Regions from separate parts of the Cytobacillus sp. ABV4_503 genome, predicted to be linked through region 1. Evidence: riboswitches for the same ligand, from Rfam matches in the RefSeq annotation. Region 1 holds a riboswitch; each other region holds the start of a gene.

Region 1 (7,534 bases):
TGATGGCCCTGAGAATATCAAATGACAGACTTTCCTGGAATTCTCTGTTCCGCCAATCGTCTTCCGCTCTAAAAAGTTCATTATTCAAGAGAGTAGTCAAGCAATCGAAAAGAACAATATCCTGATTATTAAAGTTTCCCGAGATCTCTTCAAGTGCGGAAGGCTTCTCCCAGGTTGTCCAGCTCAAACCGCTCTTTTCGCGGTCATCCTGGTGCCTCTGAATCCGTGCCTCCATCTCGGGATCGTATGCTTTTCCTGCAGCAATATAATGAAGCTTTCCTTCCGACTTCATTGCCAGCCCCGCAGCAGTCCTCTCTGCAAAGGAGCTCTTTCCGCTCCGCACTCCACCGGAGATAAAAATCAGCGATCCTCCCGCCATTGCCGCATCGCCTCCATCAGCACATCATTGTCTTTCGGCCCTTTAATCGCAAAGCGCAGCCATCTTCCTTCCAGGCCAAGGAAATTCATTGTGTGCCTTGGGATAATTCCTTTCTCAAGCAAAAATTGAAAGAGAGGCAGCTGCATATCAAGTTTCGGATCTCTTAACAAATAGAAATTAACTGAAGAAGGAGAAACCTCAAAATCAAATTGCTGATAAAATTGAACCAGCCGCTCTCTCTCCTGCCGTATCAAATTCTTTGTCAGCCTGACATGCTCTTTGCTGTCCAGACACCATTCTCCTGCTTTTAAAGCAAGAGCATTTACGCTCCAGTGCGGTTTCAGAGCATTCGCTCTTTCAATTAACCCCTCACTTCCCATCATGTATCCAAGGCGCAGGCCCGGTATAGAAAACATCTTTGTCATGGAGCGCAGCACCACAACATTCGAATCCTTTCCTATGAAAGGAACAATAGATTGATAGTCGCAGGCAAAGTCATAAAAAGCTTCATCCATAATAAGCAGGCAGCTGTGGATATGACACTTCTCAATCAATTCCTTCACAATGGAAGATGGGTAAAAAATACCTGTCGGATTATTCGGGTTACAGAAGAAAACAACATCAGCGGCTCTTAGCTTTTCAGATAGCGCTTCCATATTGAGATTCCAGGCTCCAGGCTCCAGCTGATGATAGGAGACTTTACAATGATTCACGCGGCAGGCCTCTTCATATTCCGAAAAAGCCGGCTGAATAATCAGCACCCTTTTTCCGGCTATCATCCGGCCAATCAGGGTGATTAGCTCGGCGCCTCCATTTCCCACCAAAATCTGTGTTTCTTTTATTCCCTCTGCAGCCGCCATTTTGCTTTTTAATAGAGTAGAATGGGGATCCGGATAATCGCTAATAAATTGAAATAAGTTTCCCCATCCTTCTTTTAATTCGCGGGGAGGGCCAAGGGGATTGATATTGGCACTGAAATCAATTCGCTCCTCGGGCATTGGTTTATCGATTGCTTTATATAAATATTGCGGGTTAGATCCATGTGAAGGCCAAATCAAGGAACATCCCTCCTGTCCATAATAAAAGCAAGAATAAGAAAACCGTCTTGTTCATAATCGAAATGGTTTTTATGATATGTTCTTTTTCAAGCTGCACCATCGGCTTTCCCATCGTTGCACGGTTTGAGATTACACCATTATAAAAATTGATTCCTCCAAGCTGAACCCCCAGAAGGGCTGCAACAGCTGCTTCGCCCCAGCCGCTATTTGGGCTCGGGTGCTTTGGTGCATCTCTTAATAGAACTCTCCATACTTCCCCATATGAAGAATGCTCCGGGTTTTGTGTAAGCATGATGCAAACCGATGTCAGCCGGCTCGGGATCCAGTTCGCGATATCATCCACTTTGGCGGATGCCCATCCAAAATTCATATATCTATCATTTCTATGGCCAACCATTGAATCGCATGTATTAATGGCCCTGTAGATAAGGGCCATTGGAGCACCTCCAATCAAGGCCCAGAATAATGGAGCTGTAATGCCATCACTGGTGTTTTCAGCCACTGTCTCCACGGCAGCCCTGACAATGCCTGGCTCATCCAATCGATCTGTATCCCTGCCGACAATGTATGAAAGCTTCAATCTTGCTTCTTCCATATCTCCTTCTGCCAGAGGCTCATAGACCTCCAGTGCTGCATCTTTTAAACTCTTTTGTGCAATGGCTGTGAAGATAAAAATGCCCTCTGCCAGAATGCCGGCAATCGGGTGAATTCCATAGAAGAGGCGGATGATTAAAAAAGTTATTCCTCCTGCAGCCAGCAGGACTATAAAAAGCATGATAATCCCATTTAATTTTCTAAAGCGCCCTTTATTAAGGCCTTGTTCAAGTTTATGTATCAGGGCACCCATCCATCTGACCGGATGCGGCCAGTTTGGCGGGTCTCCTATCAGCTTATCTATTATGCAGGCAAAGGATAGGGCAAGCAGGTGATTAAAAATCATCTCTTTATCCTTCTTTGCGATTTTTTTATCGCCTCTACAGTACATTCGTAGACACCTTTTCCGATCACTTTGCCTAGCGGTGTAATGGTACCCGCATACTCGAGGTTTTCTCCCTGCTGTGTGGCCGCAATCATAATACTGTCTGTCGATGTTCCGGTCGCAATCGTCCCTGTGACTGCATCCTTTACTTTCTGATCATATAAGGCTCTTGTCTTTGCCTCGGTTGCAGTCATAATGCATTGGATAAAGGATTCCTCTGTCAGATTGCCATTAACGAAAATCCATGTATTGATTGTACCCGGAGTCAGATGATAAGAATGTGCTTCACTTTTCGAGGCATCAACAGCATTGCCGACACCTGCTGTCACGACCACATACACAGAAAAGGTTCCCTCTTCATAAAATTTACTGCTATGATCTTCAACATATACAGCGGTCATCATCCCCACGGTTTCCCCGGGTTCAAAGCCAATCTCCCGGACAAAATCCGCCATCTCCGCCCGATGATCACTGCAATCATAATTCTTGCTCACATGCCGGTTTAGAAATATGCGATTCCAGCCGGTGCCAGATCCGGTTACACCTGATGACATGGTTTTCAGCGGAAATGGGGAACAAATGACAAGTAAGTCGTCCTTTACCTCAAGACTGGATTGATCAATTCGATTCACTGATTGACTTTCCGCCTGAGAGCGCTGGGGCACCAGCACCATCTGAGGGGCCGGGACTCTTGGATGCGGAAGCTTCTCAATCTTCGTCCTATAGACCTCGCGTATTCTGCTTTCTTTTAAAACCTCATTGGGTATGTGGTTAATATTGACTTCGCCATTCTCCAGCAGCAATAGGCGATCACAATACAGGCCAGCTAAATTCAAATCATGAAAAATGGAAATGACCGTCAGCCCGCAGTCCTTTGACCATACAGAAAGGAGATCAAGCAATTCTTTTTGATAGGATAAATCAAGATGGTTAGTCGGCTCATCCAGCAATAATATTTCCGGCTCCTGGGCAAGGGCCTGGGCTAAAAACACCCTTTGTCTTTCGCCGCCGGATAATTGCTGTATATCATAATCCCGAAAATGGGAAATGCCTGTCTGCTCCATGACCCGATTGACCGCTTCTTCATCTTTGCCGGACCAGCTCTGGAACCACCCCTTTTGATGGGCATACCGCCCGAGAGAAACCGTTTCTTTTACGGTATAAGAAAAGGCCTGAGAGGAGTGCTGCGGCAGAACAGCAATAATTTTTGCAAGCTCTTTCGGTGTATACTGTGAAAGGTTCTTTCCTTTGATCAGTATATCTCCTGACTTATGAGGCAGAATTCCGCTCAGCATCTTTAGAATCGTGGTCTTGCCGCTTCCATTCGGCCCCAATATTCCGAAAAGCTCCCCTTTTTCTACTTCAAAGCTGATATTTTTCACAACCGGTGTACCGGCATATCCGCCAGTAACCTGATGAATGCTAAGCATGATTAACCACTTCTTTCTGAACTAAGATATGCCTTCAGAACAAGCAGAAACGTTTGTTCCAGCGAAGAAAATCCCGGAAGCCATCCCCTTGAATAGGTGGACGCTTATACTGGACAGTAATCGAAGTTCAAAGTTTATTCTTTCTTTTAATTAAAATAATGGCAAACGCAGGTGCACCGATGATCGCTGTAATCACACCGATTGGAAGCTCGGTAGGTGCAATGATTGTCCGTGAAACCAGATCGGCAATAATAAGAAAACCTGCACCCATAAGAATCGATAGCGGCAATAGGTGCCTATGATCCGGTCCCCATAACAGCCTGGTCAGATGAGGGATCACTAGCCCGACAAACCCTATCGTTCCAGACACAGCTACAGCCGCACCCGTTAAGATGGAGCCAGCTACCAGGACCATCATCTTTCTCTTCTGAACGTCCACCCCTATATGCTGGGCCTTTTCCTCTCCGAAGCTCATGGCATTCAGCTCTTTACTGTTCACTAACAGAAGGATGGCACCTATTACAAAAAACGGAAGGATAATGTTAATATACGCCCAGCCTCTCATGGATACACTGCCAAGAAGCCAGCCAATAATCTGTCTAAGCTCCTCTCCAGTAAGGGCTATCATTAGGGAAATTAGAGCGCCAAGAAAAGAACTGAAGATAATGCCTGTTAAAATAATCGTTTCCACTTTCATGGATCTTTCAATCTTTCTGGCAAATAGCAGAACGGCAAAAATGGTTAAAAAGGAAAACAAAATGCTGAATAACGGCAGCGTAAACATTCCTGCAAACGGAATGGATAAGCCTAAGAATAATGTTAAAACAGCACCGAGTGAAGCCCCGGACGAAACCCCAATTGTATATGGATCTGCCAGCGGATTTCTTAATAAACCTTGAAAGGCGGCTCCCGCAATTGCAAGAGACGCCCCTACTAGGCCAGCCAGCAATACGCGCGGCAGGCGAATATTCATAATGATATTTGAATGCATAGCATCCGTGTTTTCCAATGAAATAAAGGGAAATAGCTCAGCGCTTATTACTCTGATAATCGTCATGGGGTGAACAGACACTGTTCCAATTGATATCCCCATCAGCATGGCAAAAAGCAGGAAAGCCGCTGCTGTTATATAAGCTAAAAATTTATTATTTAAATACGTCCGGATATACTGCTTTTGCAAGTTCCTCGACTCCTTCAATAATACGAGGGCCAGAGCGGGTTACCATATCGGAATCAACATCGGCAACCTGCTTATTTTTCACTGCGGTTATATCCTGCCAGCCATCCCTGCCCATTACATTGCCGACAGCATCTTCAGTGTAATAGCCATGAGTAGTGATGATTACATCCGGATTCCGTTCGATAATCGCTTCCGGATCCATTTTTGGCCATCCTTCTTCCGTAATGATATTTTCTGCATTGATGGCACTTAGCATTTCGTCCATAAATGTTTTTGTACCTGCTGTATAGATTTCAGGAGCAGGTGAAACTTCCACGAATACGGATTTGCGGTCTTCTTCTTTTATGCCCTGAGCTTTTGTTTTGATTTCCTCGAGCTTGCTTTTCATGTCTGAAACAAGCTGCTCTGCTTTATCTTTCTCTCCCGCTGCGGTTCCAACCATTTCAATGGATTCAAAAACCTGATCAAAGCTCTTCGCATCATTGACAACAAGGACGGTCACACCTGCATCCCTTAATTGCTGAAGACCAGCTTCGGAATTATGTGCGCTTGAAGCATGAGCAAGGGCAAGATCCGGATTTAAAGAAATAATTTTCTCGACATTAAATTCCATGCCGCCAATCTTTTCTTTTTCTGTGGCTTCGGGCGGGTAATTATCAAAATCGGAGACACCGACAACTTCTTCTCCAAGCCCCAATTCAAAAGCAATTTCGGTGTTGCTTGGAATCATGGACACGATTCTTTCAGGCTTGGATTCAATGGTTATTTCATTATCAAGAGCATCCTTTATTGTTACAGGAAAAGCAGCTTCTTCCCCGCCGGCATTCTGCCCTTCCTCAACCTTGTTCTCTTCTTTAGGCTGTTCAGCACTCTCGCCGCAGCCTGCAAGCACTCCTGCAGCCAGAAGCAACGTTAATAAAAATGCATAAAACTTTTTCATACTCAGCAATCCTCCTAGAACTTTCGACAAAATTCGGGCGGTGCCTGTCACCACCTATAAAATAAAAAAACATCCCCTCGAACAGCAAGGAGATGTTGGTATGGTCATTTATCAATCAGTGCAAAAGGGATGGCCGGACCAAACACCTCCCTATCCTCGTAGGTTTATGGGTGCTAAGAATCAGGCAGGTCTCCTGGCTCATGGTCAATGCGTTCTGCTCCTTCCCATACATTCCTGTACAGTGGATTTGCAGACAGCTTCCATTTACAGTGGCGGGACCGCGCTGGACTTTCACCAGCTTCCCTATTAAGTCTTCAAAAGAGCCTGTTTTAAAGCTCTTTTGAGAAGACACCTGTTCTATGCGGATATAAAATTTTCTATCTCCGATTATACACCATCCCGCAGAAAAAGTAAGAGAAATTTGCTGAATGTTGTAAAAAAGTTCAGAATTCTAACGCGAGTATATTTTCCATTCTCTTGTTTTCTTATCGAACACAATCTTAGCCTCACATGGCTCTTTCACAATGGCTTCATACTCATCATACATATCATCCATATTCGCAAAATCACCAATGATCCAAATAGGAATTTCTATCCGGACCCGATTCTGTTCGATATCCTTAATGGAAAGGACCGCTCCTTCTTTCATAAGAGGCTTTAAGGAAAGCAGGACATCTCTGGTAATTGGAGGATACGTCTTTTTCTTTTTAATGCCAAGGAGCGTTTTTTCGACTTTCATCTGTCCCATTTTACCGGGGATTACTTCTCCAAGCATCCGGTAAAAATCGTTCAGATCGCGATAATATGTGCGGTTAAACCAGCCATCATCATGGGCAAGGTACACAAAGCGATTGCTCAGATAATTGTAAAAAGGCGGCTTAAGATGTTCCTTGACATGACCAAGATAAAGAAGCTCAGCAATTGTCTGGCCGGGAAGCTCATTCACCGCTTCCTCTTCCTCGAAGTCGATCCAGCAAAAATCGCCATAGCCGTATACATCATCCTCAACCAGCCTGCCCAGCTTGTCCCTTGACACATAATCGAACATCGTATGGGTATTAAAGTCCCCATGTTCAAAACGATGCTTTAACAGCAGCAGATTATTAATAGAATCTGAAAGAGTTTGGGCAAACTCTTCAAACTCAATTCCATAAGTCATCACATACTGATCCTGTTCATTAAGATGGATGTAGATGAGATCACGAATTGCATGATTCCTTCTTTTCAATGACGAAACCTCCGAACCGTTACCCAAAGTGGTGTTTTCAAAGAAAAGCACTGGGCTAGACAGATAGAATAGCACAAGCACCTTCACAAATTAGTAAAAAGACAGCTTCCTTTGAAACTGCCTGTTAAACATCCAGTATTTTATTCTCTTATTGTAGCAAAAAAATCTGAAAATATCTTTGCCGATGAGAAAAAATTTTAAATTGCAGCATGCCCGTTTTTTTGAAAATACAGGAAACCATCGTGCTGATTCATTCGTCTAACTACATGCAGAGAAAAAATGTAATCTGTTCTCCATTGTAAGGGTTATTTTTCTTTGTTAGGATAAAAATGTAAAAAGG
Region 2 (7,534 bases), on a different contig from region 1:
TCTTTTTTATTTCGCTGCTTTTGCCCGTTCATCCGCCATAATCGAAATGGCATTCAGTGCAGCGACCGTCACTGTACTGCCACCCTTTCTCCCTGCATTCGTTATAAATGGGATTCCTTCAAGCACGGCCAGCTCGGCTTTGGACTCTGCCGCTGATACAAAGCCGACTGGCATGCCAATAATCAAGTCAGGTTTGGCGAGCCCTTCTTTCACTAAACGAATCAATTCCAGGAGCGCTGTTGGCGCATTGCCGATGGCATAGATTCCTCCTTGATGCAGACTCGTTGCTTTTTGCATGGAAATGATCGCACGTGTTGTTCCCTGGGCCTTTGCTTCCTTTGAAACATCTTCATCCGCAATATAACAATGCAGGTCCCCGCCATGCTTTTGAAATCGCTTGCGTCCTGACCCGCTTTCAATCATCTGTACATCTGCCACGACATGACGGCCAGCTAAAATCGATTGAACCCCTGCTTCAATGGCATCTGAAGTAAAAATCATGCTGCGCCCCAGCTCGAAATCAGCCGAGGCATGGATGACGCGCCGAACCACCAGCCACTGCTCATCTGTAAATGGATGCTCGCCCATCTCCTCTTTAATAATCGCGAAGCTGTGGTCATAAATTTTATCCGGATCTACCGTTAATGGTACAAATGTGGTATTAAAGTTCATGTTTGCCATGTGTAAAGCCCTCCCAATCTTTGAGTCACTTCTTCAAAAGAAGTGCAGAAGTTTTCATATACGAGCGGCGGCCGCTTAATCAAAATAACAGGAATCCCCAATTCCAGGGCAGCGGTCATCTTTTCATCCACTGATCCCACTTTGCCGCTTTCCTTTGTAATCATCAGGGTCACTTCATACTGCTCACAAAGAGCTTTGTTTAATGATTCGGAAAAAGGTCCCTGGATCGCAATAATGTCCTTTTGTTTAACGCCAAGCTTTTGGCATTTTTCCATGTTTCCTATATTTGGGAGCATCCTGCATACAAGCCGGATCTCATCCCGCATCAAATATTTTGTGAAGATTTCGAGCGTTTTGCTGCCGGTTGTCAGCATGATTGTCCCTTTATGCGATTGAGCCAATTTTGCTGCTTCCTCATAGCTTTCAGCTTCAGTAATGAGCGGTGAGGTAAACTGTTCATTTGGCCTTTCGTAACGTATGTAAGGAATGCTGCATGCTTTAGCCGCTGACATGGCCGTTTTTGATGCTTCTTCCGCATAGGGATGACTGGCGTCAATTACAGTGGTCATCTCGTGCATCTGAATTAATTCAATCATGTCATTTTCAGACAGCCGCCCCACTTTATAAGAAATGCCTTCAGCTTTCAAGCTGTCTGCTGCCGATTCTGTGACAACAGTTGCCAATAAGGGATAACCTTGAATTTTCAATTGAATGGCTAATGCTCTCGCATCACTTGTGCCTGCTAAAAATAAAATCATGAGATCCTCCTAATCCCCGCATGGAGCCGGCTCTACTTCGATCCTGGAGCTCATATCCTGATAGGTAAAATACTGAATTTTTTTCACGCGCTTAAAATATTTAAAAAGCCGTTCATTTGGATGCGCATTTTCCTTGTATTCTTCGATAATCTCCTTTAATAACGGCACCAGCTGATCGGGCTCAATTCCCTCTGCCACCGGCTGGGCAGCATGGGCTGTCCGGCCAACCGGCTTTGCCCCGATAAATAAATCAAACTTCTTCTTTCGGTAAACAATGCCGATATCATCAAATACCGCCCGATAACAGGCCATACCGCAGCCATTAAAGCCAATATGCAGTTCCTTTGGAAGCTTTAAGCCTCCGAGTTCAGCTGCAATTTCCTCTGCATACGGAATGGATTCTGCCTTCTCCCCGTAGCAAAAATCGCACGCTTTTACATTTAGCACATCACCCACCGGCATGACTGTCAGAGCGTGCTGTTCGAGTTTTTCCACAATCGACTGTGGCCGCCCGGTTGGAATCTTGATTAAGAATCGGTGATCCGGTGTATATTCCATGGTGCCTTTCTCGCCAACAGCCTCTGCCAGTACACGCATTTGGTCAGCTGTAATAAATTTATTGGCTACACCAGGCGAAACCGCAAATTCAAAAATATCTTCGATTGGCTGCTGCACCAAATGAGTTTGGTCAATCTCCGACTTCGTCACCATCGATAATGCCTTAAAAGCCATATCCAGTGAGCTGTCTGCTTGTTTTTTGCTTTCAATCTGCTCGTAGCCGGCCTGGGCTTCCCCGGTTTCCTGATTTAATGCCCATGGCTCCGTTTCCTTTTTTAAACGCTGATGCGGCTTTAAGGTTTGCTTCTCTTCCCCAAGCGTGTACTTGCGCTGATAGCCTCTCGGCGTAATGATCTTGTTGTCATAAAAGAAAGTGGAGGAATTCCCGATCACAACTGTTGTCAGCATGCCTATATCGTGATCAAGCATTTCCGCCAGTGTCGTCAGAATGACATTCTGATTTTCACGGTAAGCACTTTTCACAAGCCCCACTGGTGTATCAGGAGAACGATATTTTAATAGAATCCTTTGTGCCTCGACAATCTGCCGTGTCCTCCTGCCGCTTTTCGGGTTATATAAAGCGATGACAAAATCCGCCATTCCGGCTGCTTCAATCCGCTTCTCGATTACCGTCCAGGGTGTTAAATGATCACTCAGACTGATGGTGCAGGAGTCATGCATGACAGGTGCACCCAGTAAGCTTGCACATGAATTAATCGCGGAGATGCCAGGAACAATTTCCACTTGGATTCCTTCTTCTTCCTTCCAGCCCATTTCGATCAGCACTTCATACACTAGGCCGGCCATGCCGTATACACCCGAATCACCGCTCGAAATCACGGAAACAATATGGCCGGCTTCCGCCCGTTTCACTGCATCCTGCGCACGGGATACCTCTTCAGTCATCCCTGTGCTGACAATGGAACTTGCTGTAACGAATGGCATGATCAGATCTACGTAAGTTTTGTAGCCAATAATGCAATCACTCTGCTGCAGCGCATCCACAGCCCGTTTGGTTATATGCTCACGATCGCCCGGACCGAAGCCGACAACAAAGATTTTTCCCTTCTTCATAGGTAACCTCCAATTAAGAAAAGCACAAGCGCCTTGCCTGCTGCCGTACTGCTCGAGCAGGAACTCTGCGCCAGACCATTCTCAAAGTTCAATGCTTCTTGCCAAATAAAAAATGCCTGCACTCCTTTTCAAAGGAATACAGGCATATGAAATGACAGTATAAAAATAAGCATACTGAAACTCAAAAACAATTGATCATAATTGTCCCGCCTATACTTCTCCCTCCGAAAAGCAAGTGTCGTTCAAATAAGCAGGTTTCCTGACTTAAGCTTCTTCTTACTCTTACACCTTCCCGATTTCTCAGTGGCATTGTAATTTCATCAGCTCTTACAGTAGCGGGGGCTGTACCAGACTTTCACTGGTTTCCCTTTTACCTCACGAAAAGTGAGCACTTATTCAAATTGATATATTAATTTTTTACTAATATAACATATAATGACCAATTTTGACATATTATTTTTTTCTTAATTTTTTAAATGCTATGTTAATGCCTTTGACTTTTAGATATAGGAATTGGTAAAAAGAACTTATATCTGCTATTCAGGAGTTAATTTTTGCTGGGATATAATTCACAAAGTTAGACCAAATAGATGTTGTTTAATTTATTTAAAATGACCGATTGTCCCTTTGACATTATTAAAATCATGCCGTTTATACTGGACCATAGATACAATGCCAAGAATCGGTCCAATCGCTAAACAGGCAAAGACCCAATCCCATCCTACTAACCTCTGAATAATAGGGATTAGATTTATAGAAAATATAGTGATCAGGAAACCAATACACATTTGAAAAGTCAGGGCTGTTCCTACATACTCAACTTCTGCAACTTCTGAAACTGCGGCAGAAAACTGTGCAGAATCAGCGATGACAGACATTCCCCAAATGATAGAAAGGAGTAGAGTTAACCAAATATATTGACCAAAAGTAAAGCCAATCAAGATACAGCAAATGGCACTGATACACATAGAAATAATCGTTAGATTTGCTCTTCCAATTTTATCTGAGACTAGCCCGCCTGCTACACAGCCAATCCCCCCTGCAATTCCGATAATAATAAAAGAGGACAATGCAATGAACCAGGGAGGAATCCCTGGAGAATAGCTTGTAAAACTAGCAGTCATAAAGATAGGAATCCACGTCCACATCGCATACAATTCCCACATATGCCCAAAATAACCGTAGTTCGCAAGCATTACTGGTTTATTCGAAACTACCTTTTTTATTAATTTAAAAGAGAAAGGTAGTTTTTTCGTTGTTACTGGAGCATCTGTTAAAACCCAATTGACAATTACAGCTGCCAGGAGAGCCAATATTGAACTGCAAATAATCACTAATTGCCAATTTAAAGAAGAAGAGAATATAACAATAAAATGTGGCAAAGAGGACCCTAGAGTTAATGCGGCTATTAAGATACCAACAGCAAGCCCGCGTTTTTTCGGAAACCATTGAGATAATATTTTAACAGCTGTCGGGTATACACCAGCGAGTGATACACCGGTTAATATCCTAAGCATAATACCGAAAAAAGCCTGATCTGCCAATAAAAGCAAGGCATTCAATAGCGCACCCAGAAACGCTGAAACGGCAAGAACCTTTCGGGGATTAAAACGATCTGCTATCCCAAAATATGAACTAACTAATGCACCCATTACAAAGCCAATTGGGACAGAAGCAGACAGCCATGCTTCTGAGCTGGAGCTAAGATTCCATACTTGAATCAGTTCAGGGGCTATTACAGAAGCACTAAACCACAAGCTTAATGCGCATAATTCAGCTAATCCAATCCATCCTAACGCTCTCCATGAACCTGGAATCATAATATCCCTCTTTCAAATAAAGCATAGTATTGGAGCTATATTGAAAATCTGAAACATAACTTTTTATCCTCTCAACAATATTAAACTGCGTTATACCTGCTCTGTATAGGACGTCACAAAGTCAGCATCTCTTAAATAAATCCATACATTGTCAACCTATTTTATGAATGTTTTTATATTTTCTTTCCCCCAATCGTACATCATTAAAATAACCGGCATTAAGCTTTGCCCTAATTCTGTTAATGAATATTCCACTCTAGGCGGGACTTCCGGGAAAACTTTCCGATGAACAATCCCATCTTCCTCTAATTCTCTAATCTGAGTTGTCAATACCTTGTGGGTGATTTTTGGAAACAGACGCTTAATTTCACTGAATCGTAAAGTCCCGTCAGTTCCTAAATAGTATATAATCGTTATTTTCCACTTGCCGCTAATAAGGGATAATGTCAATTCTTTTTCACAATTAAATTCTCTATTTTCAATTTTCTTCCTCACTTCGCTCCGCAAGTCATCCATAAAATCCCCTCCACTTCCCTGCAGTCTAAAAGTATCCTTTTAGTAACCTTCTCACAAAAAAGTGCGTTCTTCCATAAAAAAGGATTATTTTTTAGAATATATTTAAGATAGAGAAAATTGGGATTTTGGTTTTTTATAAAATTAGGGTGGAGCATCCTAAAAAACACTCTATCTATACGATAACCAAATCACTATTTAAATAGAATGGAGGATGCAAGAATGGCAGGAAACAGAGCAGTAATCTACAGGGGTGCAGGACGGGTAGCCGTGGAAGATATTAGCTATCCGGATTTGATTCTAAGAGACGGACCCGGAGTAAATCCTTTAAATGTCGGCCGTAAGTGTGAACATGGGGTAATTCTAAAAGTCATTACGACCAATATTTGCGGAAGCGATCAGCATATGGTTCGCGGCCGGACGACTGCTCCTGAGGGACTCGTTCTCGGCCATGAGATCACGGGTGAAGTCATTGAGGTTGGACGCGATGTTGAATTTATCAAAAAAGGAGATCTTGTATCCGTTCCATTTAATATTGCTTGTGGCCGCTGCCGCAGTTGTAAAGAACGCAACACGCATATTTGTGAGAACGTTAACCCGGATCGTCCCGGATCCGCTTATGGTTATGTAGATATGGGCGGATGGGTTGGAGGCCAATCCGAGTATGTAATGGTACCATATGCAGACTTCCAATTACTGAAATTTCCAGATAAAGAACAAGCCATGGAGAAAATTCTTGATTTAACCATGCTTTCCGATATCTTTCCAACTGGTTATCATGGTGCGGTAAGCGCTGGCGTGAAGCCCGGTTCTACAGTATATGTTGCTGGAGCTGGACCAGTCGGCTTGGCTGCTGCCCATTCTGCTCAACTTCTTGGTGCCTCTGTCGTTATCGTTGGTGACTTGAATAGCGAGCGACTTGCCCAAGCAAGAAGCTTTGGCTGTGAAACGGTTAACCTAAAAGAACATCCAAATCTGGGGGAACAAATTGAACAAATTTTAGGAATTCCAGAAGTGGATTGCGCAATTGACTGTGTAGGCTTTGAAGCCCACGGACATGGTGCTGGAGCAGGTGAAGCTCCAGCAGCTGTATTAAACTCGATAATGGAAGTAACACGTGCCGGAGGACGGCTGGGTATACCAGGTCTATATGTTACTGGTGATCCGGGGGCGATCGATAATGATGCGAAAAGCGGAACATTGAAGGTCCGTTTGGGGCTCGGCTGGGCAAAAGCACATACCTTTGTGACTGGTCAAACACCCGTTATGAACTATCACCGTGACTTAATGATGGCAATTCTAAACGAAAAAGCACAAATCGCCAAAGCTGTAAATGCAACGTTGATTTCATTAGACCAGGCACCAGCAGCATATACCGAATTTGATCAGGGTGCTTCCAAGAAATTTGTTATTGACCCCCACGGGATATTTAATAAATAAAGTCTGTCAGAAGCATTCACTAAAAAATATGAGTGAGCAAATTTTGAGGCAAAAAGTATTCTGTATGTGAACAAAACGCTTGAAAAAATATGATCCCGGTAATCTAACCATAAAAGATTAGGAGGTTCATTAAGATGAGCAAAATCACATTAGATTTAGCTAAGCAAATTATTGCAGGTGCTGAAGAAGAAGCAAAAAGAATTGGGGTTTCCATGGTTATCTCCGTAGTGGATGAGGGTGGAAATCTAATTGCTGTTCACCGAATGGATGATGCCTGGTTAGCCAGCATCGAAATTGCCCAAAATAAAGCCTGGACGTCAGTTGCCTTAAAAATGCCTTCTGCAAACTTAGCCGATGCAACGGTTCCTGCAGCTGAGCTTTATGGTTTGAATACAACTAACAATGGACGCCTTGTCGTTTTTGGCGGAGGAATCCCTCTGGTCAATGATGGAAAAGTGGCAGGCGCCGTGGGAGTCAGCGGCAGTACAGTTCCCCATGATATCCAGGTTGCAGAGGCTGCTGTTCAAGTATTTAGCAACAAGTTTTCTCAATAATAATTTTCTGGTTAATTGTTATTTCTGTTATCTTTTTGACAAATTAATTTCAAGCATTTAATGGGAATAAGTTATACCACATGTTTTTTAGCCAAATGAACATGTGGTATTTACTTTTTACAGCAAATTCTCATTA
Region 3 (7,534 bases), on a different contig from region 1:
GAGGCTGATTAAATGGCGTTTGAATTGGAAGATGAGAATTTATCGTCTGAAAGCTGCTGTTCGATTGAATCGGAGCGAAAAAGTCATCATTCAGAAAAAGTTAAAAAGAATTTGACAACCCGCTTAAATCGGATTGAAGGTCAAATACGCGGAATAAAAGGACTTATTGATAGAGACGTGTATTGTGACGATATAATAACACAAATTTCTGCAACTCAGTCTGCTTTGAATAGCGTAGCAAAGCTTTTACTTGAAGGCCATTTGAAAAGCTGTGTGGTAGAAAGAATTCACGAAGGCGATGATGAGGTACTTGATGAATTTTTAGTAACTATTCAAAAGCTAATGAAAAAATAATAGGAGGTTTAATTATTATGGAAAGCGTTACTTTGAAAGTTAGCGGAATGTCATGCGGACATTGTGTAAAAGCGGTAGAAGGCAGTGTCGGCAAATTAAATGGTGTAGATAAAGTAGCAGTTGACCTTGATAATGGCCAGGTGCAGGTTCAATTTGACTCATCAGCAGTTACACTTGAACAAATCAAAGAAACAATTGACGATCAAGGATATGATGTAGAGTAATTATCGGGAAAGAACGTGTGAATAAAATGCACGTTCTCTTTTTTTAGTAAACGAGGAATTGAAAAATAAGTAAATTGTTTGGATTTATTTGATTGACATATAGGGTAGAGGGGTATAGTATATTAAGTATAAGAAACATTGTTTAATAAAGGAGTGGGAGCTATGGGTGATGTTGCCCTAAAGGAGGTTTACCTTCCAATATCAGGGATGACATGTGCAGCCTGTTCGTCTCGAATTGAGAAAGGGTTAAATAAGCTGGACGGCGTTCAGGAAGCGACTGTCAATCTTGCATTGGAAAAAGCAGCAATTAAATATAATCCTGAAGTCATTTCTGTTGTAGCTTTTGAGAAAAAAATTGAGGATCTAGGTTATACGGTAGTATCGGAGAGAGCTGAGTTCGAATTGCTGGGCATGACTTGCGCAGCTTGCTCTGGAAGGATTGAGAAGGGACTCAATAAGCTTCCAGGCGTCAAACAAGCTGTAGTCAATCTGGCACTTGAAACTGGTACTGTGGAATACAATCCTGAACAAATCTCCATCCAGGACATGATAAAGAAAGTGGAGAATTTAGGGTATCAGGCAAAAATAAAAATGGATAAAGACGAAGATATCGAAGGATATCGGGAAAAGGAAATTGAAAAACAAAAAGGCAAGTTCATTTTCTCCTTAATTCTTTCTATACCTTTATTTTGGTCCATGGTTGGACATTTCGAGTTTACATCATTTGTTTATGTTCCAGATATGTTTATGAATCCTTGGGTGCAGCTGGCGCTTGCAGCTCCTGTTCAATTTTTCATAGGAAAGCAATTTTATGCCGGGGCATATAAGGCATTAAAAAATAAGAGCGCCAATATGGATGTGCTGGTTGCACTCGGTACTTCTGCTGCATTTTTCTATAGCTTGTACCAATCAATTTTATCAATTGGCACCAATGCACAAATGGTGGAACTCTATTACGAAACAAGTGCGATCCTTATAACATTAATAATCTTAGGCAAGCTGTTTGAAGCACGGGCTAAGGGACGTTCTTCTGAAGCGATTAAAAAGCTAATGGGTCTGCAGGCAAAAACAGCAACTGTCTTAAGAGAAGGGGAAGAAATTGAAATTTCCCTTGAAGAAGTTATTGCTGGGGACATCATATATGTAAAGCCAGGCGAAAAAATTCCAGTTGATGGTGAAATTATCGAAGGCCAGTCTGCTTTGGATGAATCCATGCTGACAGGGGAAAGTGTACCTGTTGATAAAACAGCAGGCGACACAGTTATTGGATCGACCCTTAACAAAAATGGCTTTCTGAAAATTAAAGCCACAAAAGTTGGAAGAGATACAGCATTGTCACAGATTATAAAAGTGGTTGAAGAAGCGCAAGGTTCAAAAGCCCCCATACAGCGAATGGCAGACAGAATCTCCGGGATATTCGTTCCAATTGTTGTAACCATAGCTGCGGTTACATTCCTGGTGTGGTATATATGGGGAAGTCCTGGGGATTTTGCAGAAGCACTCGAAAAATTGATTGCCGTCCTGGTAATTGCCTGTCCATGTGCACTAGGTCTGGCGACGCCAACCTCTATAATGGCCGGCTCCGGCAGGGCTGCGGAATTTGGGGTTCTTTTTAAAGGCGGAGAGCACTTGGAACTCACACATGAAATCACTGCAGTTGTTCTTGATAAAACTGGAACAGTTACACATGGCAAACCGGTTTTAACAGATGTGATTACGGAAGGCAACGTTGAAGAAACGACACTTCTCCGGCTGGTGGGTTCAGCAGAGAAACAGTCTGAGCATCCATTAGCTGAAGCGATCGTAAAGGGAATAAAGGATAAAGGGATCACGCTATTTAATCCAGTTGAATTTGAAGCTGTTCCCGGGTATGGAATTAAAGCGAAAGTAGATGGCATTGACCTTTTGATAGGCACAAGAAGATTAATGGACAAATACGGTGTTAATGTCCAATCAGCCAAACTTGAAATGGAAACACTTGAGGAAAACGGAAAAACGGCAATGCTTGTCGCGGTTGATGGCATATATGCAGGTATCGTGGCAGTTGCGGATACAATAAAGGAAACTTCCAGAGATGCAATTAATCGCTTAAGGAAACTGGGCATTGAAGTCATTATGATTACGGGAGATAACAAACGTACGGCTGAGGCAATAGCTGAGGAAGTGGGCATAGATTCTGTAATTGCAGAGGTTTTACCTGAAGGCAAGGCAGAAGAAGTAAAAAAACTTCAGAAACAGGGGAAAAAAGTTGCCATGGTCGGCGATGGCATAAACGATGCACCTGCACTCGCTGTAGCTGATATTGGAATGGCGATCGGAACCGGTACAGACGTTGCGATGGAAGCAGCTGATATTACGCTGATGAGAGGGGATTTAAATAGTATTGCAGACGCCATCCTAATGAGTAAACAAACCATAAGGAATATAAAACAAAATCTTTTCTGGGCTTTTGCATACAATACACTTGGCATCCCGGTAGCTGCGTTAGGATTCCTTGCACCTTGGCTTGCCGGCGCTGCAATGGCGTTCAGCTCCGTATCTGTCGTATTAAACGCGCTTAGATTACAAAGAGTAAAAATAAAGTGAAACAGTGTGGGCTTTTTCTCCACTGATTATTAGTTGATTCAATCGAGCCTATACGGACTCCTCTAGGCCTTGAAGTGGAATCTTACTGACCGCTAGACTAAGATAATTGAAAAAACGTTTAATTAAAAAGGAGCAGATAAAATGAAAAAATGGGCCGGTGCAGCGATTGCTTACCTCGTTCTTGTAATGGCAGGATATGCTGTATATGATTCTTTTTGGGCTACCCCAGAGCCGGTATCACATGATAATGAAATGGAAAATCATGAATGAAAAAAAAGAACAGAGGAAATTCCCTCTGTTCTTTTTTTGTGTACTAAGGATTAAAAGTTTGTAATCTATTTCTCTATATGATAGAATCATCTACAATATATAGTATATATTAAAAAAATAAAAACTACATATAGATCGTGATTGGTGTCCTAAGAGGACTTAATAGGGAATTCGGTGTAAAACCGAAGCTGTCCCCGCAACTGTAAGTGCAGACGAAAAGAGCATGCCACTGTACAATACGCGTTAAGGCGATTGTATGGGAAGGGCTTTTAGTAGAGTGAAGCACAAGCCAGGAGACCTGCCAGGGCGATCGAAAGTTTCTTATCTTCGGGGATTGAGATGATGAAACGATCGCGTAATGGCCGTTTGTCATCTTCTTCCTGCTATTATTCTATCGTTTGATCCGCTCATTTTCCGGGCGGATTTTTATTTTGCCTTTAGGAGGAAGTAAGATGGTCCAAACCATACAACCGATCGAAATTTTAGAAGAACTTAAGACAGAATTTCCCCAGCTCGGCATTGGGCAGCTATTAAAAAGGTATGAAGAAATGAGCCTGCGGGGAGCAGAGGCGATGTATGACCAGCTTATTCTGGATTGTTTATCTTTTATCAGCATTGATGAGCCTGATTGGACTTTTGCCGCTTCACGTCTGCTTCTTAAGAAGCTCTATATTGAGTCAGGAAAAAATAGAGAATGCCAGCCGGATGATTGCTACAAACATTTTTATACGTTAATTGAACGGCTGACGGCTTTGGGAATTTATGAACAGGATTTATTAGATGAGTATTCAACGGATGAGATAAATGAACTTGCCCGCTTCATAAAGAAAGAAAATGATCGCTTATTTACATATTTGGGGTTGAAAATGCTGGCTGACCGATATCTTGCCAGGGACAAACATAAAAATCTTTATGAACTCCCCCAGGAGCGGTTTATGATCATCAGCATGGTGCTGATGAAAAAGGAGCCGAAGGGTATGCGGCTTGAACTTGTTAAAGAGGCTTATTGGGCAATGAGCGGTTTGTATATGACTGTTGCCACTCCAACGCTCGCTAATGCAGGGAAGAACTGGGGACAGCTTTCAAGCTGTTTCATTGAGACCGTTGATGACAGTCTTGATTCTATTTATGACAGCAATACCGATATTGCATCACTGTCAAAAAATGGCGGCGGAATCGGAGTATATTTGGGAAAAATCCGCAGCAGAGGCAGTGATATTAAAGGATTTAAGGGGGCATCTTCAGGTGTGATTCCCTGGATGAAGCAGCTGAATAACACAGCCGTCAGTGTCGACCAGCTTGGACAAAGGCAGGGTGCTATAAGCGTCTATCTTGATGTCTGGCATAAAGATATATTTTCATTCCTTGATGCAAAGCTTAATAACGGAGATGAAAGGCAGCGAACACATGATTTATTCACTGGTGTCTGCATTCCGGATTTGTTTATGGAAAAAGTGGAAAGCCGGGGATATTGGTATTTATTTGATCCCCATGAAGTCCGCAAGGTAATGGGCTTTTCACTGGAGGATTTTTATGACGAAGGTGAAGGCGAAGGTTTATTCCGCCAGAAATATAAAGAGTGCATAGATAACCCGAATCTATCAAGGGAAAAAGTTCCTGCCATCGATATAATGAAATCCATCATGAGAAGCCAGCTTGAAACAGGGACACCATTTATGTTTTACCGGGATGAAGTAAACCGGAAAAATGCCAATTCACATTGCGGAATGATTTATTGTACAAACCTGTGCACGGAAATCGTACAAAACCAAAGTGTTACAAAGCGGGTTGAGGAATATACAAGGGATGGGAGAATTATTATCGAAAAACAGCCAGGAGATTTCATTGTCTGCAATCTTTCATCCATCAATCTTGCAAGAGCCGTTAATGAGGGAGTTCTTGAAAAGCTAGTGCCAATACAGGTGCGAATGCTTGATAATGTCATTGATATTAATAGTATTCCAGTGCCGCAGGGCCAGATCACAAACCAGAAATACCGTGCGATTGGACTGGGAACTTTTGGGTGGCACCACCTTCTTGCACTGAAAAAAATCACATGGGAAAGCGAAGAAGCAGAAAAATTTGCTGACATTCTATATGAGCAAATTGCATTTTTAGTGATAAAAAGTTCTATGAACCTGGCAAAAGAAAAAGGAAGCTATTCAGTCTTTAAAGGTTCTGATTGGGAAACGGGCGCTTACTTTGAAAAGCGGGGATATCTGGAGGCAGAGTCAGATATGGACTGGGCTGCATTAAGCAAAGAGGTAAGTGAAAACGGCGTTCGAAATGCCTATATGCTGGCGGTTGCCCCAAATGCATCAACTGCTTTAATTGCAGGAAGCACTCCAAGTATTGATCCTATTTTCAACAAGCAGTACTCGGAAGAGAAAAAGGATTATCGGATACCTGTAACAGCTCCTGATATTAACAGTGAGACCATTTGGTATTACAAATCTGGCTATCATATTAACCAGGAGTGGAGCATCAGGCAGAATGCAAACAGACAAAAACATATAGATCAAGCTATTTCATTTAATTTCTATATACCGAACCATATTAAAGCAATCGATCTTTTGAATCTGCATCTTTCAGCATGGCAGAAAAAATTAAAAACAACGTATTATATCCGATCAACTTCATCTGAGATTGAAGACTGTGAATCTTGCTCAAGCTAAGGAGGACCTTATGAATACTTTAAACAAACGGCCAATTATTAATCAATCGGCGCCTAACAAATCAACTTCAATCATTAACGGGGAATGCTCCAATATTCTTAATTGGGATGATGTCCGCTTCTCCTGGGCCTATCCAAAGTATAAAAAAATGCTCGCTAACTTTTGGACGCCTTTTGAAATAAACATGTCACAGGACATTAAGCAATTTCCGGAATTAACGAAAAGTGAACAGGATGCATTTTTGAAAATTATTGGGCTGCTTGCATTGCTCGACAGCATCCAGACGGATTATGCCGGAAAAGTTGCTGATTATATTACCGACTCAAGCATATCGGCACTCATGATTATACTCGCACAGCAGGAGGTGATTCATAATCACTCCTATTCATATGTTCTATCAAGCCTGGTTCCAAAACAAAAACAGGATGAGGTTTTTGAATTCTGGCGTACAGAACCTATATTAGCTGAAAGAAATGAATTTGTTGTGAACGGATATAAAGATTTTGCAGAGGATCCAAGTGCGGAGAACCTGCTGAAATCTATTGTGTATGATGTCGTTCTGGAAGGGCTTTTCTTTTATTCAGGCTTTGCATTCTTTTATCACCTGGCAAGAAATCAGAAAATGGTTGCCACCTCAACGATGATTAATTACATCAACCGGGATGAACAAATCCATGTTGATTTGTTTGTTAAAATTTTCAAAGAAATTCTGCAGGAAAATCCGGAACTTAATACTAATGAATTAAGTGAATTCGTCCAGGAGACTTTCAAAAGAGCAGCTGAACTGGAGATTGAATGGGCCCGCGATGTGATCGGCAGCAAAACAGAAGGCATCCTGCTGTCCGATGTTGAAGCTTATATCAAATTTTATGCTAATGTCCGCTGCAATCAGCTAGGGAATGAACGGCCGTTTGAAGACTATCGGACTAATCCGCTCCGCTGGATTGTAGCTTATGAGCAGGTTGACCATGGGAAGTCTGATTTCTTTGAACAAAAATCGAGGCAATATACAAAAGTTCAAATTGATAATGGGTTTGATGAACTATAAAGGGTCATCAGGATATATATAATAAAAAAGATTCTGCTTTGGCACAGAATCTTTTTTATTAGGAGCGTACAGGTTCTCCAGATACAAAATCAATCTTAAAACCAAGATCTTTCAGCATTTGGTGATCCGCGGTGCTTTCCTGCCCTGCAGTGGTTAAGTAATCTCCAACGAAAATAGAATTAGCCGGATAAAGTCCAAGCGGCTGAAGGCTCCGGAGATTCACTTCTCTGCCTCCGGATATTCTGATTTCCTTTGATGGGTTGATATATCGCATCAGGCAAAGCACCTTCAGACAATAGCGGGGATTCAAATCATCTGTCCCTTCTAATGGCGTCCCATCGATTGCATGCAGAAAGTTAACCGGTATTGAGTCGGCA

Evidence for each region. Region 1 has a riboswitch for cobalamin ahead of ACXAD1_RS25350 (ABC transporter substrate-binding protein). Riboswitches for the same ligand answer to the same signal wherever they lie in the genome.
Region 2: it holds a riboswitch for cobalamin, as region 1 does, so the genes downstream of both, cobJ (precorrin-3B C(17)-methyltransferase) here and ACXAD1_RS25350 (ABC transporter substrate-binding protein) in region 1, are expected to answer to the same signal.
Region 3: it holds a riboswitch for cobalamin, as region 1 does, so the genes downstream of both, ACXAD1_RS15830 (ribonucleoside-diphosphate reductase subunit alpha) here and ACXAD1_RS25350 (ABC transporter substrate-binding protein) in region 1, are expected to answer to the same signal.

Annotation. Positions count from the first base shown of each region.
Region 1 covers NZ_JBSWTH010000002.1:76,536-84,069, reverse strand. The annotation lists gene ACXAD1_RS25375 (bifunctional adenosylcobinamide kinase/adenosylcobinamide-phosphate guanylyltransferase) at 1-379, opposite strand, end outside; gene cobD (threonine-phosphate decarboxylase CobD) at 361-1,437, opposite strand; gene cbiB (adenosylcobinamide-phosphate synthase CbiB) at 1,412-2,377, opposite strand; gene ACXAD1_RS25360 (adenosylcobinamide amidohydrolase) at 2,374-3,846, opposite strand; gene ACXAD1_RS25355 (FecCD family ABC transporter permease) at 3,974-5,026, opposite strand; gene ACXAD1_RS25350 (ABC transporter substrate-binding protein) at 4,992-5,966, opposite strand; cobalamin riboswitch at 6,133-6,337, opposite strand; gene ACXAD1_RS25345 (hypothetical protein) at 6,418-7,194, opposite strand.
Region 2 covers NZ_JBSWTH010000001.1:2,585,125-2,592,658, forward strand. The annotation lists gene ACXAD1_RS12955 (cobalt-precorrin-5B (C(1))-methyltransferase) at 1-32, opposite strand, end outside; gene ACXAD1_RS12960 (precorrin-8X methylmutase) at 7-681, opposite strand; gene cobK (precorrin-6A reductase) at 669-1,439, opposite strand; gene cobJ (precorrin-3B C(17)-methyltransferase) at 1,449-3,071, opposite strand; cobalamin riboswitch at 3,304-3,482, opposite strand; gene ACXAD1_RS12975 (MFS transporter) at 3,674-4,891, opposite strand; gene ACXAD1_RS12980 (winged helix-turn-helix transcriptional regulator) at 5,048-5,407, opposite strand; gene fdhA (formaldehyde dehydrogenase, glutathione-independent) at 5,627-6,844, shown strand; gene ACXAD1_RS12990 (GlcG/HbpS family heme-binding protein) at 6,979-7,398, shown strand.
Region 3 covers NZ_JBSWTH010000001.1:3,164,978-3,172,511, reverse strand. The annotation lists gene ACXAD1_RS15850 (metal-sensitive transcriptional regulator) at 13-354, shown strand; gene copZ (copper chaperone CopZ) at 372-578, shown strand; gene ACXAD1_RS15840 (heavy metal translocating P-type ATPase) at 741-3,164, shown strand; gene ACXAD1_RS15835 (hypothetical protein) at 3,306-3,434, shown strand; cobalamin riboswitch at 3,560-3,753, shown strand; gene ACXAD1_RS15830 (ribonucleoside-diphosphate reductase subunit alpha) at 3,887-6,109, shown strand; gene ACXAD1_RS15825 (ribonucleotide-diphosphate reductase subunit beta) at 6,120-7,157, shown strand; gene bioB (biotin synthase BioB) at 7,216-7,534, opposite strand, start outside.